Regions from separate parts of the Bradyrhizobium sp. Crot121 genome, predicted to be linked through region 2. Evidence: riboswitches for the same ligand, from Rfam matches in the RefSeq annotation. Region 2 holds a riboswitch; each other region holds the start of a gene.
The links. Region 2 has a riboswitch for cobalamin ahead of AC5ZGW_RS24445 (TonB-dependent receptor). Riboswitches for the same ligand answer to the same signal wherever they lie in the genome.

Region 1: linked by a shared signal. The riboswitch ahead of AC5ZGW_RS29745 (ribonucleoside-diphosphate reductase subunit alpha) and the one ahead of AC5ZGW_RS24445 (TonB-dependent receptor) in region 2 are both predicted to bind cobalamin.
Region 3: linked by a shared signal. The riboswitch ahead of AC5ZGW_RS42340 (DUF1636 family protein) and the one ahead of AC5ZGW_RS24445 (TonB-dependent receptor) in region 2 are both predicted to bind cobalamin.
Region 4: linked by a shared signal. The riboswitch ahead of AC5ZGW_RS00980 (TonB-dependent receptor plug domain-containing protein) and the one ahead of AC5ZGW_RS24445 (TonB-dependent receptor) in region 2 are both predicted to bind cobalamin.

What each region holds. Positions count from the first base shown of each region.
Region 1 covers NZ_JCAMOR010000044.1:13,819-18,200, forward strand. Annotated here, with positions in the region: partial or broken gene metE (5-methyltetrahydropteroyltriglutamate--homocysteine S-methyltransferase) at 1-1,897, opposite strand, end outside; cobalamin riboswitch at 2,005-2,205, opposite strand; cobalamin riboswitch at 2,338-2,556, shown strand; gene AC5ZGW_RS29745 (ribonucleoside-diphosphate reductase subunit alpha) at 2,671-4,382, shown strand, end outside.
Region 2 covers NZ_JCAMOR010000030.1:4,876-9,257, reverse strand. Annotated here, with positions in the region: gene AC5ZGW_RS24455 (ATP-grasp domain-containing protein) at 1-71, shown strand, start outside; gene AC5ZGW_RS24450 (hypothetical protein) at 44-205, opposite strand; gene AC5ZGW_RS24445 (TonB-dependent receptor) at 290-2,554, opposite strand; cobalamin riboswitch at 2,667-2,864, opposite strand; gene AC5ZGW_RS24440 (FecCD family ABC transporter permease) at 3,047-4,021, shown strand; gene AC5ZGW_RS24435 (ABC transporter ATP-binding protein) at 4,018-4,382, shown strand, end outside.
Region 3 covers NZ_JCAMOR010000114.1:12,389-16,770, forward strand. Annotated here, with positions in the region: gene AC5ZGW_RS42330 (precorrin-8X methylmutase) at 1-272, opposite strand, end outside; gene cobG (precorrin-3B synthase) at 272-1,435, opposite strand; gene AC5ZGW_RS42340 (DUF1636 family protein) at 1,533-1,904, opposite strand; cobalamin riboswitch at 1,999-2,215, opposite strand; gene AC5ZGW_RS42345 (hypothetical protein) at 2,333-2,533, opposite strand; partial or broken gene AC5ZGW_RS42350 (CobD/CbiB family cobalamin biosynthesis protein) at 2,586-2,881, opposite strand; gene AC5ZGW_RS42355 (hypothetical protein) at 2,903-3,085, opposite strand; partial or broken gene AC5ZGW_RS42360 (IS256 family transposase) at 4,184-4,382, shown strand, end outside.
Region 4 covers NZ_JCAMOR010000001.1:228,426-232,807, reverse strand. Annotated here, with positions in the region: gene cobD (threonine-phosphate decarboxylase CobD) at 1-115, shown strand, start outside; gene AC5ZGW_RS00980 (TonB-dependent receptor plug domain-containing protein) at 147-1,994, opposite strand; cobalamin riboswitch at 2,245-2,445, opposite strand; gene AC5ZGW_RS00975 (hypothetical protein) at 2,679-3,206, shown strand; gene AC5ZGW_RS00970 (DUF3551 domain-containing protein) at 3,465-3,713, shown strand; gene AC5ZGW_RS00965 (response regulator transcription factor) at 3,769-4,382, opposite strand, start outside.

The sequences.
Region 1 (4,382 bases), on a different contig from region 2:
CGCGCAGCGGCAGGCCTTCCCGCAGTGCCGCTTCGTCGATCTGGATCATGCCTGCACCGGCCGCCTGCAGATCGCGCACCTCGTCGCGGATCGCGAGCGCGATCTGTCGGCACACGTCGCTGCGCGGCAGGTCGTCGCGGACGAACGACCAGTTCAGGATGGTCACGGGGCCGGTCAACATCGCCTTCACCGGCTTTGCCGTCAGTGACTGCGCGAATTGCCACCATTCGACCGTCATCGCCTGTGGTCGTGAGACGTCGCCGTAGAGGATCGGCGGCCGGACGCAGCGCGAGCCATAGGACTGCACTCAGCCGAGCTCGGTGAAGGCGAAGCCGGAAAGCTGCTCGCCAAAATACTGCACCATGTCGTTGCGCTCGAACTCGCCATGGACCAGGACGTCGAGCCCGATATTCTCCTGCCAACGGATGGCGCGCGCAGTCTGATGCTGCAGATAGGTCTTGTATGCGGTATCGCTGAGTGCACCATTGGCATGTGCGGCGCGTGCGTTTCTGACATCAGTTGTCTGCGGGAAGGAGCCGATGGTCGTGGTCGGGAAGCGTGGCAGATTGAACCGCTCGCGCTGCACCTCGGCACGCTCGGCGAACCGGCTGGCACGATGGCGCATGCCGCCATCGATGGCGGCGAGACGCTGGGCAACCTTGGCATCGTGAATCCGCGGTGAGGTCTTGCGCGCGGCCGCGGCGGCATCGGACGCTCGGATCGCTTCGGACGCAGGGGCCCGGCCACTTCCAAGCGCCGCGCCCAGCGCGGCAAGCTCTTCGAGCTTCTGCACCGAGAATGAAAGCCAGGTCTTCACCTCGGGATCGAGCTTGGTTTCCAGGGCGAGATCGATGGGTACATGAAGCAGCGAGCAGGATGGCGCGATCTGAATGCGCTCCTTGCCGAGCTTTGCGACGACGGGCCCAAGCTGATCGAGGATCCGGCTCAGATCTGCGCGCCAGACGTTGCGGCCGTCGATCACGCCGAGCGACAGCACCCGTTCTTTCGGAACGTCGATGAGATCGCCGAGCTGCTGGGGCGCGCGCACGAGATCGAGATGCAGGCCGGCGACCGGAAGATCAAACGCGACCGCACGATTGCCGCCGAGCCCGCCGAAATAGGTCGCCAGCATGATCCTGATGTCCGGCACCGCTTTGGCGATTTCGGAATAGGCGCGCCGTAGGGCTTGCTGAGCGGCGGCGTCCAGATCAAGCACGAGACAGGGCTCGTCGATCTGTACCCATTCCGCACCGCGGGCAGCGAGTTCGCGCAATAGTTCGATATAGACCGGCAGGAGCCTGTCGAGCAGCGACAGCGTGGCGAAATGCGGTTCCTTGGACTTGGCCAGTTTCAGGAACGTGACTGGGCCGACCAGCACGGGGCGGGTCTGATAACCCAGCGCCTTCGCCTCCTCATACTCTTCGATCGGCTTGCGTGATGAGAGTGCAAAATACTGGTTCTTGCGAAGCTCCGGCACCATGTAGTGATAGTTGGTGTCGAACCATTTCGTCATTTCGAGCGCCGCCACGCCATGTGCGTGATGGGCATGTCCGCAGGCCTCGTCATGCGCGTCGGCCTTGGCGCCACGCGCCATCGCGAAGTAGGTCGCAAGCGGCACCGCGCCGCCGGTCCAGCCATAGCTTTCTGGGATAGCGCCGACCATTGCGCAGGTGTCGAGCACCTGATCGTAGAACGAGAAATCGTTCGACGGGATCACGGTGATACCGAGTTTCTTTTGCCGCGCCCAATTGGCCGCGCGCAGCCCGACGCCGGTTTCGATCAGCGTCTTTTCGTCTGATGCGCCGGACCAGAAGCGTTCCAGCGCGAATTTCAGTTCACGCCGCGGACCGATCCGCGGCGTGCCGAGGGACGCAACAACAAGTGAAGTGGAAGACATTGGCTTAACCCCATGAGTTGGGGGCAAAGGCCGTAGTGACACGTCTGGATTCCCTGCGCGAGGTGCGCACGGAATCGCAACCGCACCACCGGGACACCCCGCCCGAGGACGTGTATGTTGTCGAGGCAGGTCTCCTGGCTCGCGGGTCGTTGCTGTGGTCCGGCCTTCCCGAAGCTTTGCAGGCTTCAGTGGCAATTGTGGACCGCGGCTCGCCGCTTACAGTTGCGGGGGCAGCTCCGGCTTTACACCGGCTTCCCTCTTAGCTCCGGAAAAGATCTCTCCGAAGAACCACGACGCGTTCACTTACCGGCAAGATCGCGCGAACGTCAACTCGGCTGACATCACGTGCGCGTGGAGCCGGTTGTTCACAGCGCCAACGGCATGGACCGGAATTTTTGCGCTTCGCCCATACGTGCCATTGACAGCATTCTCCAAATCGCACCAGATGTAGCTGTCACGGTCCATCATGACGCAAGGAATGGTGGCTAAGAGGGAAGCTGGTGATCGCGCGTTTCTCGCGAGAATCCAGCGCTGCCCCCGCAACTGTAAGCAGTGAGTTGCTCCCGATTTTAGACGTCACTGATGCGGCATCGCATTGGGAAGACGGGGAGTGACGCCGACCTGCGAGCCAGGAGACCTGCCGTGACAGCAAATAACGTCCACGGGCGGGGTGTCCCGGCGGCCGCTTGCAGGCTCATGCCGGTACGCCGCCGGCATCATCACGCAGCGTCGCCTCTGGCATCCGGCCCCAGCAACATCACGGGGTCTGCAAGATGTCACTCTCTCTCGATCGCGAAACCACCGCGTCACCTCTCATCCACCTGCGCCCCGAATCAATCGCGGCGCCGGAAGCACGGCTGCCGATGCAGGTGATCCGCCGCAATGGCACGGTGTCGCAATTCGATGCCGGGAAGATCTCGGTGGCGATGACCAAGGCCTTCCTTGCGGTCGAGGGGAATACGGCGGCTGCGTCGCGCCGCGTGCACGAAGCGGTCGAGGAATTGACCGCCGAAGTCGTCGGCGCGCTGTCGCGCCGGATGAGCGAAGGCCGCACCTTTCATATCGAGGACATCCAGGACCAGGTTGAACTGGCATTGATGCGCAGCGGCCATCACAAGGTGGCGCGCGCCTATGTGCTCTATCGCGAGGAGCGGGCGCGGCAGCGCGCCGAACAGCAGGCAACTAAATCCGCAACGGCATCGAGCGGGCCAATCGTCCACGTCACGCTCGCGGACGGCAGCAAGGTGCCGCTCGACCATGCGCGGCTGGCGATGATCGTCGGCGAGGCCTGCGCCGGGCTCGACGGTGTCGACGCTGCGCCTGTCGTCGCGGAAATCCAGCGCAATCTCTATGACGGCATCAGCCAGGAGGAACTCGCGCTCGCCAGCGTGATGGCAGCGCGTACGCTGGTCGAGCAGGAGCCGAACTACGCCTATGTCAGCGCGCGCCTCTTGCTCGACAAGCTCCGCACTGAAGTGCTGTCCTTCGTGCAGGGCGCGCCAACGACAGCGTCGCAGGCGGACATGGCGGTGCGCTATGGCGAATATTTTCCGGCCTGTATCAAGACCGGCATCAGGGCCGAATTGCTCGATCCCGAACTCGGCCGCTTCGACCTGAACAAGCTGGCCGCGGCACTGAAGCCGGAGCGCGATCTTGCGTTCCAGTTCTTAGGGCTGCAGACGCTTTATGATCGCTATTTCCTGCATGTCCGCGGCCACCGGATTGAATTGCCGCAAGCGTTCTTCATGCGCGTCGCCATGGGGCTTGCACTGCGCGAGATCGATCGGGAGGCGCGCGCGATCGAGTTCTACAATCTCCTGTCCTCCTTCGACTTCATGGCGTCGACGCCGACGCTCTTCAATTCCGGCACGCTGCGGCCGCAATTGTCGTCCTGCTTCCTCACCACCGTTCCTGACGATCTCGACGGCATCTTCAAGTCGATCAAGGACAATGCGCTGCTCGCCAAGTATTCCGGCGGCCTCGGCAATGACTGGACGCGGGTGCGCGGGCTGGGCGCCCATATCAAGGGCACCAATGGCGAGAGCCAGGGCGTCGTGCCGTTCCTTAAAGTCGCCAACGACACCGCGATTGCCGTCAACCAGGGCGGAAAACGCAAGGGCGCGGTCTGTGCCTATATCGAGACCTGGCATATCGACGTCGAAGAATTCCTCGACCTGCGCAAGAACACCGGCGACGACCGCCGCCGCACCCACGACATGAATACCGCCAACTGGGTGCCTGATCTCTTCATGCAGCGCGTCGAGGCCGACGGCGAATGGACGCTGTTCTCGCCGGACGAGACGCCCGATCTGCACGATCTCTACGGCAAGGCCTTTGCCGAGCGTTACGCTTTCTACGAAGACAAGGCCGCGCGCGCCGAGATGCGGGTATCCAAGAAGATCCGTGCCGTCGATCTCTGGCGCAAGATGCTGACCATGCTGTTCGAGACCGGACATCCCTGGATCACCTTCAAGGACCCCTGCAA
Region 2 (4,382 bases):
GCGACGATTTCGCGGGACTGCATCAACCTGCAAATCTCGCGTCTCACAACGGTTCGTCGTCGGGGCCGTAGCGATCGCGCTTCGGTGTGGCGATGTCGCCGTCTTCGTAGTCGTCGTCCTCCTCGTGACGCGCAGGTGGAGGCGGCGGCCTTGGCTTGCCGCCTTCCTGCTTCGGAGGTTGGCTTCTCTTCCCGATCCCGCCCATGTCGATCTCCCGCCATCACGACATAATGGCTGATTCGGGCGGAACAAGCCGGTCCGCGCGTGGCTCGCGGACCGGCCGATCGCTTCAGAACGTGGCGCCGGCCTTCACCAGGAAAGTCCGACCCGGCAGCGGATAGGCGCTGAAGCGGCCGGGCGTGAAGTTCGAGGCAATGGCGTAGTCGTAATAGAGCGCATTCAGGACGTTGTTGACGCTGACCGACCAGAAGAAATGCTCATAGGCGCCGCTGAGCTTGAGGTCGATCGTCGCATCGCCCGGAATGCGCGTTTGCGTATTGGCCTGATCATTGTCCATGACGCGCGAGCTCCAGGCGCGCAGCGTGGCATCGAACACGAGATAGTTGTCCCAGACATTCCAGGTCACGCCGAGATTGCCGGTGTAGCGCGACACCAGCGGCACGTCGTTGCCGGCGAACTGTCCCTCGCGGAACACCGCGCGCGTGTAAGCCATGCCGCCGCGCAGCGACACGGTATCGCTGACGCGCAGCGAGGCCTGCGTCTCGGAGCCATAACGCCGGGTCGGATCGAGGTTGATGTTGTAGAACAGCACCGGATTGAAATGGATCTCGTTCTCGAGGTCCATGTTGTAGATGCTGGTTTGCACCTGGAAGCGGCCCGTCTTGACGCGGAAGCCGGCTTCGACGTCGTGCGAGGTCTGCGTCTTCAACTGGAAATTCTGCGGCAACGGGTTGAAGTCCGCATCGAACGCGGGTCCGGTGGACGTGCGCTCGTCGACATCGGGCGTGCGAAACGCGTGCGCGGCGCGGGCGAACACCGAGAACATTTCGGTGAAGCGATGCTCGACGCCGACATGCAGCGCGTAATTGGTCTCGCTCTGGTCGAGCGGCGTCGCCTGCGCGTCGAAGGCGAACGGCGCGTTCGGATCGTAGCGGTCGCGCGCGCTGAGCCAGGTGTTCTGCACCCGCGCGCCATAGGAGAAATCGGTGGTGGGCAAGAGGCCAACCGTGTGCTGCCAATAGCCGGCGAGCGACTGCTGCGACAGGTCGTAGGTATGGATCGGTGGCACGCCCCGGAACGCGCCGCGCTGCTGGTGGAACGTTGCATCGTAATAGTCGATGCCGGTCAGGATCGACGAGGGAATCCCGAAGATCGAATTGCTGATGCTCAGCCGCGGCGTGATCGACCAGGTCTGCAACGCGGCGTCATTGTAGGTGGATGCCGCGCTGATGAATGGCGAGGTGCCGAAGAACGCGCCTTGCGTGTCCTTCTGGCGGTAGCCGCCATCGACGATCAGGTCGACACCGTTCAGGAGCGTCTTGGTGAAGCCCGTCGTCGCGCTCGCGCCCTGCTGGTTGCCATAGTCGAACGGCGTGGCGGCGCCCTTGCGATCGGTGACGAGCTGATTGACGCCGATCGAAGGATCGACCAGCCTGCCGCCGGGAAAGCCCAGCTTCTGGTCGTCGCCGGTCACCGTCAGGAAGGCTTTCAGGTCCGGCGTCGTGTAGTTGAGATTGCCGACGCCGTTGCGCTGGTCGAGCGCATTGTTCACGCGGTAGCCGTCGGACTTGATGCCGTTGCCGTAGAACGACGCCGACCATGGTCCCGAATTCATCGCGGTCGAGATCGCGGCCATGCGCTGGTTGAAGGAGCCATAGCCGGCTTCGCCGCGGATCGAGACCGGCGGGCCGCCGACACCGGTCTTGGTGACGATGTTGATCACGCCGCCTATCGCATTGTCGCCGTAGAGCACGGCGCCGCTGTTGCCGCGGGTGATCTCGACGCGCTCGATCGAATCGAGTGGGATGGTCGACAGATCCACCTGCGCCATGTCGATGTCGTTGAGCCGTCGCCCGTTGAGCAGGAACAGCGTGTTGGCGGTGGCGAACGCGCCGAAGCCGCGCAGGTCGACCGAGGTCTTGGCGCCGTTCACGCCGCCATAGAGCGATTGAAGCTGCACGCCGGGGGCCTGCGCGATGATCTCGGCCAGAACCTGGGTCGGCGAATGCGCGATGTCGTCGGCGGTGATCACGGTCGAGGACGTCCCGACAATGCCGGCAAATTGCGGGCCGCCGCCACCGCCACCGGATGAAGCTCCGCCAGCGGCGGCGCCGCCAGCGCCCGCGCCGCCGGCCGGCTGCGCGTTGGTCGGCACCTGGCCCGGCGCGGGACGCCGGGGACCTGGAGTGCCGTCGGAAGCGGGCTTGGCACGGGTGCGGTTGTGGTCGCCGGGCGCCCTGACCTCGACCGGCGGCAATTGCTCGGAGGGCGCTTCCTGCGCCTGCGCGGCGGAAACATACAAAGCGGGCGCCAGCATGCTCGACGCGAGCAGCAGCGCGCGGCGTTGCTTGGTGGCTGTGGTAGCAGAGAACATCGGCGAGACCTCGGTATGACGTCAGTGGCACGTCACAGCGAACCAAGGCTCACCATCGCGTTTCGCGCTTCAGGTGAAGCAAATGCCTGTACTCCCCGACCGACATCGTCGCGTGTGACCACGTATGACGGCAGGTCTCCTGGCTCGCGGGTCGTTACCCTTCGTCGCCTTCCCAGGACCGAGACTCCCAGTGGCATATGACGAAGGATTCACCGCATACAGTTGCGGGGGCAGCCGCGGCTTTACGGGAAGTTTCCCGGTACCGCATTCCCTTTTGATCCCGATAGGAACCGTCGGGGCCATCTAGGATTTCGGCGGCACGTGAGTCAATCCCGGCGAAACTGCGGCTCCCTGGCTCCCATACGTTTTTTTGTTCCGGTGTCGCTTGTCTGCCACCGAATTCGCTGCAAGAAGCAGGGCGCGATGAGTGCACAGGATTTCACGATAGCGGCGGGTCTGGCCGCGCGGCGGCGGTTGGGGGCGACCGTTGCAATGATTGCGTTGGTTGCCTTGCTGATGCTGATCTCGCTCGGCACCGGCCCGGTGCGGCTGTCGCCGCTGACGGTGATCGAGGCGCTGTTCGGTGGCGGCAGCGATGTCACGCAGGTGATCGTGCGCGAGATTCGCCTGCCGCGCACCATCCTGGCGTTTGCGATCGGCGCCATCCTCGGTCTGTCAGGCGCGGCGCTGCAAGGCCTGTTGCGCAATCCCTTAGCCTCGCCCTCGCTGTTCGGCGCGCCGCAATCGGCGGCGTTCGGTGCGGTGCTGGTGATCGCGCTGGGGTTGGCTGACGTCCGCTCCTATGCGCTGCCGGTCGCCGCCATCATCGCCGCATTCGGCTCGGTCTTCGTGCTGCTCGCGATCGCAGGCCGCAATGCGGGCCTCTTGATCCTGATCCTCGCCGGGCTTGCGATCTCGAGCCTTGCGGGCGCTGCGACGGCGCTGGTGATGAACCTCGCGAGCAATCCGTTCCTGGCGCTCGAGATCGCGTTCTGGCTGCTCGGCTCGCTGGAGGACCGCAGCTTCCAGCATGTCGCGCTGGCGCTGCCGTTCATCGTCGCCGGCGCGGCCATCCTGCTGTCGCAAGCCAGCGCCTTCCGCGCGCTCACGCTCGGCGAAGAGACCGCGCAAAGCCTCGGCGTCGATGTCGGCCGCCTGCGCCTGTTCGTGATCGCAGGCGTTGCGCTCGGCGTCGGTGGCGCGGTGGCGGTCACCGGCACCATCGGCTTCATCGGCCTGGTCGCGCCGCATCTGATGCGGCCCGTCATCGGCCACGATCCGGCGCGGCTGTTGGTGCCGAGCGCGCTTGCCGGCTCGGCGCTGTTGCTCGCGGCCGACATCGCGGTGCGCATCATCCCGTCGACGTCGGACATCAAGGTGGGCGTGTTGACCTCGATCATCGGCGTGCCGTTCTTCCTCTATCTCATCATGCGCGAGCGTCGCGCGCTCGGCGGAGGCGTCGCATGACGGCGCTTGTTGTAGAACACCTCAACGTCGTGCTCGCCGGCCGCCGCGTGCTCAACGATGTGTCGCTGCAACTCGCCTCCGGTCATCTCGTCGCGCTGGTCGGTCCGAACGGCGCCGGCAAAACCACGCTGCTGCGCGCGCTCGCCGGCCTCATTCCCTCCGACGGCGTCATCAAGGTGGGAGGCGAGGCGCTTGCCGCGCTGCCGCTGCGCGAACGGGCCAAGCGCTTCGGCTATCTTCCGCAAGGGCACATGGTGCATTGGCCGCTGCCGGCGCGCGACATCGTCGCGCTCGGCCGCTATCCGCATGGCGCGACCGATCCGGCGCGGCTGTCCCCGCGCGACACTGAGGCGGTGGTGCG
Region 3 (4,382 bases), on a different contig from region 2:
GCCGGCAACCGCGCGCGTGTAATCCCCTCGGACACCATACGCGTGTCGCAAAGTACGGGCGCGCCGGCCTGCAGCGCATCCCGCGCCGCCGCCACCATGCCGGGCGTGAAACGGATATGGGCCTCGAGCCCTACCATGCCGGCGGCATGGATCATGCGCACGACCACCTGTTCTTCATCGGGCGTGAAGCGCGTCAAGTCCGCCTCGGCGCGGATGGTGGCAAAGGACTGTCGATAGATCGCTGCACCGTCGGTTTCATAAATGTGCGGCATCAGCGTCCTCCCGCCAGCATGGAGGGATTTTCGATGATGACGCCGTGGCTCAAGCCACGCATAACTGGCGCGGCGCGCGGCGAGCCGTCGCGGATGAGATCGAATCCGGCGCTGGTCGCAACCAGCGTGATCGCGGTCGCCCCGGAATGCGCGCAGCCCTTGGCGCAGCCCGAAACGTGGAGGCGCGCGTCCGCGGCGATGTGCGGCGCAAGCGCGGCAGCCAGCGTGCGGGTATCGGCAAGAGCCTCGCGGCAGCGCGGCGCGCCGCTGCAAGCGATGACGCGAAGCGCTGGGTCATCGGCCTCGGTGATGAGGTCCGCACCGCGCGGCATCGTGCGTGCTCCCTCAGCAAGAATCATCCGCCACGGTGTCATACGCAACCCTTGCGCATCTGCGGCAATAAGCCGAAGCGCCGAATGGGGCAGTTGCCCGAATGCGACGCCGACCATCGCACCCAGCGGACAAAGACCGGGACGAGGCACAGCGATCGTCGGTGCGGGCTCGGTCCTACCGAGCAGTGCATCCGGCAATCTCGCGCCGGCCATGATGTGGGCGGCCATGCGCCCTCGCCTGCCGCTGGTGCCGCCTGAGGTAATGAACCATTCGGCAAGCGCGACTGCAACGCTCACAGCGTCGCCGCGCGTAACGGAGCGACCAAACTCAGCGCCATCGGCGCGCACCAAAAGGCCGCCCGCGCGGCCACGCTCGATCCGAATGTCCGCGGATGCGCCAGCAAGCACCCGTTCCTTGCCGTCATCGACAGCGAAGCCAAATTTGGTCGGAAGAGCTAGCCCACTGCCGGCAAGGGCCTGCTCCAGTTCGGCTGCGAGCGAACGCGTGTCATCGCCTATGCCCCAGAACGGTGTCACCAGGATGTTGCGATGCGACTCGGCCTCCGGATCATGGTCAAGCAGCTTCAATTGGGCGAGACCGTCGAGCAGAGACAAGTGTCCCTGATCACTCACGCCTCTGATCTGGAAGTTGGCCCGGCTGGTCAAGTCGATCAAGCCGTTGCCGTAACACTCTGCCAGATCAGCCAGCCCTGCCGCCTGTGCCGCATCGAGCCTTCCGCCATAGGGGCGCACGCGGACCACGAGCCCGTCGCCTGACTGCATCGGCCGCAACGCGCCAGGGCACCAGCCCTTGATAGCGACCGTACTCATGACGCCTCGCGCGGCGCAGCCGCGATCGAATTTCGGCGCGTCTTCCAGAGTGATGCCAAGCCAGTGACGACCGTGACAGGGACTTTTGCGAGCGTGTTCATTCCGCGGCTTCTGGCAGGGCGGCGATAGGTGGAATGCGAGCGAGCGATTGTTTGCGGAAGATCTCCGGCCGGCTGCGCCATGGCACGATGCCATCGGGTGCCGCCGCGTAAGCTGACGCGCCGGCAATCACGTCGTGCGCGTTGCCATCGGACAAGCGACCGTAGACATAGGACCACCGTCCCGGCGCGCTGAGCGCGACCGAGCAGCCCTGGTTACAGGCGGACAGGCATTCGACGGGAACGACGACGCCGTCAGGCACGCCCGCGTCGAGAATAGCGGCATGCAGGCGCGCACCGGGCGTAATCTCGCCTTCCCCGAGCGTCTGGCCCGGGCGGCATGTGATGCAAACGTGAAGAGTGACGATCATCGCCCCTTCCTGAATTGACGGCGGGAAGCGATGAGGTGCACGAACCGTCCTTGAGGAGGCTTCGCTTTCCCCGTCGCGGAACACCCCGTCCGCCGGTCTCAACGTTGCGCTGGCAGGTCTCCCGGCTTGCGGAGCAGGGTCTTTCCCTTCGATCCCCGCCTTCCCGATCCCCAGGGGATCAGTGGCTTCGGGCATCTCTCCGGTCACGGTCGCGGGGGCGGCTGCTTTTCAGGCCAAGCCGTTTGGCTCGAGCCCTATCGCATTCCCTCTTCGCCTGTCGCAGAACAGGCACCAACGCGGGCCGACCATTTGCTCTGGGCCGCAACTTGTCAAGCCAAAGGGACCACGCCGGATGATGTCCGAACCAGATGCCGCCGAGGACGGGGACATCGTCGCGCCCGAGGGCTCCACCGACGCCCGCCACGCCATCAAAATGGCGAAAAAGGAGATGGTCCGCGAAAGATCAGGGCGACCAAGGACGGCGAAGAGGGACTGATCGGGCGCAGGTGATAAGCCAGGGCTAGCTCGGTAAAGCTTTCGTCGATCACTAGACGGCCGACACGCGGCAGGATCGAAAGAAGTTCACTCTGATCATGATGCTTTCCGTCGGGATCGTTCGGGTTGACCACGATCGCGAGCTCAGCCCTCGCGAGCGCCTCGAGTTCCCGCCGCGATGGTCTCGTGATACGCTCGCGGACCGCTGAGCCGCTCGCCGAGCGCTCCAGCTATGGCGGCTTCGAGCCAGCCGGCATTAATCGAGCGGCGCCGGTTCGCATCGCGCATCATGCATGACCACCCTGCGAAGACCGGGGCGCGCAGCACGAAGAGAACAGCGGTCAGGCGAGCTGGAATGAAGTTTGCCACATCATCGATGCGCGCGCCGCAGCCCAACCAAGAGCTTCGTGTCGCGGCGTATGATGGCCGATCATAGAGTCCAGTGCGTTGATCGCCTTGTAGCCGGCAATGCCAGGTACCCCACCCCGACCAAGCCGGGATTTCTACTTCAGCAAATATGCGCCTGCGAATTGTTCGGCCATCACCGCACGTTCTTCTTCAGTTTGACCCAAATGCGACATCGACCCGTGATGGTCCTTCGCATCCAGCGTATGATGGTCATTTCGATTTAGCACCTCCTCCATCCCTGCCGGATCAGGCTGCGTTGTCTCGTCGAGGATCGGCATGGGCATTTCGGTGGCAGGGCCTGGCGCGGCGAACGCTAAACTAGTCACAACCGATAGCGGAATGCCGAGTTGCACTCGGGGGAAGCTCCCTTCGAGGGCGTGATCGCGGCCTCGTGGGAGGGCCGCTACAGGTCACCTCCGCGGCCGAAGTCTCTCCGCGAAATCATGAAGCAAAAGGAAAGCAATGAGCGCGATTGACCACTGGTGAGTCGTGCGACATACGGATCTTTCTTTACAGGCGTCTCTGGTTGCTCAAATATCTTCTGCGGTGGGTCAGATATCCCCCTCCACATCTGTCACAGATAGGGAGGCTCTTCTATGATCCTATTCAGGATAGTCTTCGCAGTAAGCGCTATCTTGCTAACCAGGGATGCATTTGCGGAGCCGGGGAATCTGGATCGGGACAGCCCCATTTCGCTTTGGGTCGCCAGCAGACTGCACCGATCTGGGAATGACATACGTGAGGAGTGATTCAAAAGGGGACGGTGACAAATGCTGGACTGGAACGAAAGTGTATTGTTCAGGTTATCCCGCCCCTGAAGTTGCATTCATCGGTTATGATGCTTGTGACGGTTTTCAATGTCATCGAACGATGTGCGGTAGCAATCCCAGTCCGGGTCGGAGGGTAATCGCAAGTGAGTCTTGGTACTTCTGTCCTGCCTGCGGCAGTGCAAATATTAGAAGGATCTTGAGATTGAACAAAGTTCCTAACGCACAGATTGCGGGTGCTTGTCCGTGGCGATATTTCTAGGTTCGTGATCATTGGGCAGTGCGTAGGCGCAGTCAGCGCACATGATCGCCCGCTTGTCGCCGATGCAGGTCCGATCCTTGCCGCCGTTGTGCTTGCAATCGCGGCATTTGAATAGGTAGTCACCTGGCGCGCGGAAGATTGACGGAGCGGATCGCTCGAATTTTCGCCGACGTTCAGCGCCCGCATCGACCGGGTGATCGATTAGGCTGGCTACTTCCGGTATTGGCCCTTCGGCGACCTCGTCATAGGGAGCTATGCGGGAAACTGGGTGATGACGGACTGAGATAGGCGGCGTATCGAGGCGGGTGTCGAAGCCTGCCAGAACCTCTCAAGGAGAGCGATACGCCATGAACGAGACTAGCAACATTGTCCCGCTCCGTCAGCCCGACGAGATCGACGATCCACTGACCAATATCCTGCGTGCTGGTGCGCGGCAGCTTCTGGCGCAGGCCGTCGAGGTCGAAGTCGAGACCTTTCTTGCCACGATGAAGGATTTGAAGCTTGCCGACGGACGCGCCCGTGTCGTGCGGCATGGTTACGGCCCGG
Region 4 (4,382 bases), on a different contig from region 2:
CCGACGCCACATCTGGTGCCGGAGCTTTAACGGCGCACGCGAATGGCTGCGATTTGGCCTTGCGTCGGACGATGGTCTCGATCGCCTGGCCAGCGCGCTTGGTTCGGTCAAATAGCGCACCCCGCGCGCGCATCATCACATCCGCTTCACCAGTGGGCACTGAACCCGGCGTAAGCCGCAGGTCCGGTCGTGCCATAGTTGTACACTTCCTGATAGTGCTCATTGAAAATGTTCTCGCCGCGCAAGTACACCTTCCAGGTCTCATCGATCTTGTATTCGGTGTAGAGGTCGACGCGGACGTAAGGGGCGAGTGGTAGCGTCTCGTTTGAACCGCTGTAGCGCGTGGATACCGCGAGCACGCGTGGCTCGATCAGCCAGCCCTCGATCGGTGTGATCGGGAACGAGAATCTCGCCAGGTTTTCCGGCCGGCGCGCCAGCGTCAGGCCGGTCGAGAGATCCTTAGCCTGCAGATAGGTATAGGCGGCGTTGAATTTCAGGTAGCCCGGCAGGATATCGACGTTGACCCCTAGTTCCAGTCCGTCGGTTTCGGCACGCGAGACGTTGACGTAGTGCCCGAGCGGGTGCGCCGGATCGGTCACAAAGTCGATCAGGTTGCTGAACCTGTTGCCGAAGCCTGTCAGCGAAACCACAACGCGGCCTCCGAACAGGCTTTGGTCGATGCCGGCATCGTAGCCGAAGCTCTCCTCGGGACTGAGCGCGGAATTGCCATAGGTCGGCGCATAGAGCTGATAGAGCGTCGGGGCCTTGGCGCCTGTCCCGGCGCTCGCATGCAGCTTGGTGCCGGTCTCGGCGATCGTGTAAGCCGCGGTGGTTCGCCATGTCTCGAACCGTGCCACATCGACGACGTCGTCAACCCGGCCGCCCATCGTGATGTTGAGCCGCTCGCCGATCGGCAGTTGCCAGAGCGCAAACACTGAATTGGTGTCTTGCGTGCCTGCGAGCTGTGGCGTCGACGCTCCAGGAATCGGCAATAGGTTGGTGGTGGAGGTGCTCGCCGTTTCATGCTGCACACGGGATCCGACGATGAGCGATCCCAGCGGGCCGACCTTCAGGTTGCCCTGATATTCCAGGCCCGTGCTGTCGCCGACGAAATTGGAGAGGATGGATGTCGTGTTCTGCGGCAGCTTGTTGATCTTGTAGGTGACGTCGTCGAACGAGCGGTCGATATGCGTCTCAAATGCGCTCACGCTATGGGTGAGAATGCCGCCGAACGTGTCGAACGACGCACGTCCCCAGACCTGTTCGAGCAGGCGCGTCGCGCTCGACGGCGTGTCCGGGAACGTTCCGGAGGCCTGATCATAGGCGGACCGCGTGAATGAGGCCAGCATGCCCGTCTCCAGGCGTACGCCTTCGCCGGAATCGTAGCCGACGCGTGCCGAACCGCCGACGCGGTCGAAGCCATCGCGCTCGAGCGGGCCATACTTGGCTTCGAGCGCGGGGATGCGATAGCCGTAGCGTGAAAAGCCGTTGCTGTGCTGCCCGCTTCCCGTGAACGCGTAGGACCACGGCCCAGAGGTTCCGGTCAGCGCTGCGCTGGTGCTCGGAGTGCCGTAGCTTCCGCCCTCGGTGCTGACGTCGAGTTGTGCCGGACCGGTGCCCTTCTTGGTGATGATGTTGACGACGCCGCCGATCGCGTCAGATCCGTAGAGCGCGCTCTGCGGTCCTTTCAGCACCTCGATCCGCTGGATCGCGCCCGGGGCGAACATCGCGAAATCGAAGTCGCCGCTGGCGGCGGTCGGATCGTTGACCCTGATGCCATCGATCATGACCAGCGCCTGGCCGGTATTGGCGCCGCGCAAGCGCACATTGGTCGTCGCGCCTGGTCCGCCGCTTTCGGTGATATCGAGTCCCGGCACGGTCCGCAGCGCATCGACGAGCGAGGTCGGATTGCTGGTCGCGAGCATTTCGTGCGTGACCACGCTGACCGAGCTTCCGGTCCGGCTCGCCGGCTCCAGTGTACGGTCGGGAGTCACGACCACTTCGGGAGTCGCGGCCGGCGCCTCGTTACCGGGCGCCGGGCGCGCAGGATGGGTCGTTGAAGACCTTTGCCTATTCCTCGGGGCCGGCTTGGACCGGACCTCCGGATTGATGACAACAGCAGGAAGCTGTTCGGGACCCGATTGGGCCATGGCGCCAGTGTGACCGCACGCAGCAACGGCCGCACACCCGGCAAGAAAACGCCGCAAGTTCATTAATGCCCTTCCGCCGACCCACCGTCGAACGAGTTGATACCCGTCAACGGCCGGTCTCCTGGCTTGCGGTCGTCTCGCGATCCGCCTTCCCAAACCTGCTTGGCAGGCCCAGTGGCATCCGGATCGCAAATAGTCCGCTTACAGTTGCGGGGGCAGCCGCGGCATTGGGGAAGATTCCCGCACCGCGTTCCCGTTTCACCCTACAAAGGGCACCGATGACGCGTGCAAAGAAGCACAAGGCGGAGCAAAACTCAAATCGATAACGATCAGAACCCAACAGCATTTTTGCGGATCGCTGATAGCGGCGACCTGAATGACGAACACAGAAAGTTGCTGACAGGCGAAGGGACGGCAGATGGCAAATCCTACAGCCTTATGCGAGCATCACATGCCACCCACACGCGTCGCTAAACTTGGATGATACCGTTCATGTGAGCATCGACAGATTCAACGGAGGAACAGGAAATGTCGGTCCCATGCAAACTCGAACGCAGCCTCCTCAGTCACGACGAATACGAGACGATCCGCCTCACGCATCATCCCGCCATCTATGACGTCGAGCCGGCTGATCTTGCGGACATGCGATCCCGCTTGCGCAAGATGCGCGACAAGGAGCGAACGCTCGGCCGACAAAAGCGGCGAGAGACGCGCGGGAAAGGCCAGCCTCGCGGCGCGAACTTCCCCGGAACTGCCGATCGTCCATCACAACGCAAGCAGGTCTTTGCCGCGGCACTGAAGCGGGTGAACAGCGAGCTCAGGCGTCTTCACAATTTGGCAGCTCGCACCGCCAATGTCGAAGCGGCTCGAAAGGCTCTCGCGCTGCGTCGGGCCGCGGACTTCATTCCCTATCCCTCCGCCGGATCGACCGCCAACGAAGGCATGGTGCCGCGCTTGAGCACGCGCCGAAAAAAGATCGTCACGGGCGCGCGAATCGGACGGGTGTCGCAGGCGACGAAAGTCGCCCAGGCAATCCGCGATGCACGAGGGGCGTGAATCTGCGCTGATCGAGTTGGTGACAGCTTCGCTGCCATCGAGATCTTTGAAAAGCATGGGACTCCACCCATCCTACGGAAGGTCTGGACCCGTAATGCCTGTTCTCGACACCCGCGTCGTGGCTTCAGAATTCGGTGGCGCGATCGTGATCGGCGCGCTCTAGGGAATCTTGTCAAGCTCGCCCCCGGGGAATCATGTATTTTCAGGCGCGTCCTCCTTCGGCACTATGGAGATATCCTCAATGAGCGAGGTGATCTCATGCGCTACCTGATGGCACTCTTATCTGCGGCCGGCTTGATCTGGATTGCCGAAGCTGGTCCCGCTACGGCACGGGACTATCCCTATTGCCTGCAATCTCGAACCACTGGGATTCCGGGAGATTGCTCCTTCCGCACGCGGGCGGCATGTATGGCCGCGGCGTCGGGGCGAGGGGCCATATGCGCCGTCAATCCGCGCGTGGCATTCGGGCGATATCACCGGCGGGGCCGTGTGAACTCCAGCCAATGATCCAATACTCGCTGCGTAACCCGGCGCGACGACTGCCGCTCGAATTGTCTGCGCCTCAGGGCGCAACCAGCTTCTTGCGAATCGCATAGCGAACCAGCTCGGCTGTGGATGACATGCCAAGCTTGCGCATGGCGGACGCCCGATGGGTTTCGACAGTCTTCACGCTAAGCTTCAAGATGGAACTGATGGCCTTGTTGGTATGCCCCTCTGCAATCAACTGCACGACGTTCTGCTCCCGCGATGTGAGGAGCGCACTGGACTTGTTCTGTTTGTTGAGCTGGTAGTCGGTCAGCAATTTCTCCAACACGACGCTGGTAAAGTAAGGTCGGCCGTCGAGCAGAGCTTCGATTGCTGAAATGAGATGCTTCCTGGCGTCCGATTTGAGCAGGAAGCCACGTACCCCGGTCAGAAGAGCCTCGGTCAAAATCTCCTCACTTTCATGCATGGTGAGGATCAACACTTCCGAACGCAGACGAAGCGTCTTGATGCGGCGGCTGACTTCCAGTCCGTTTACGAGGGGCATGGAATAGTCGGCGATGATGACGTCCGGTCTCGTTTCCAACGCCAATGCGATCGCCTGCTCACCGTCGGGAGCTTCTGCAGTTACAATCCAATTGGAGCGCGTTTCAACGATCGCGCGAAGCCCGGAACGTACGACTTCATGATCAT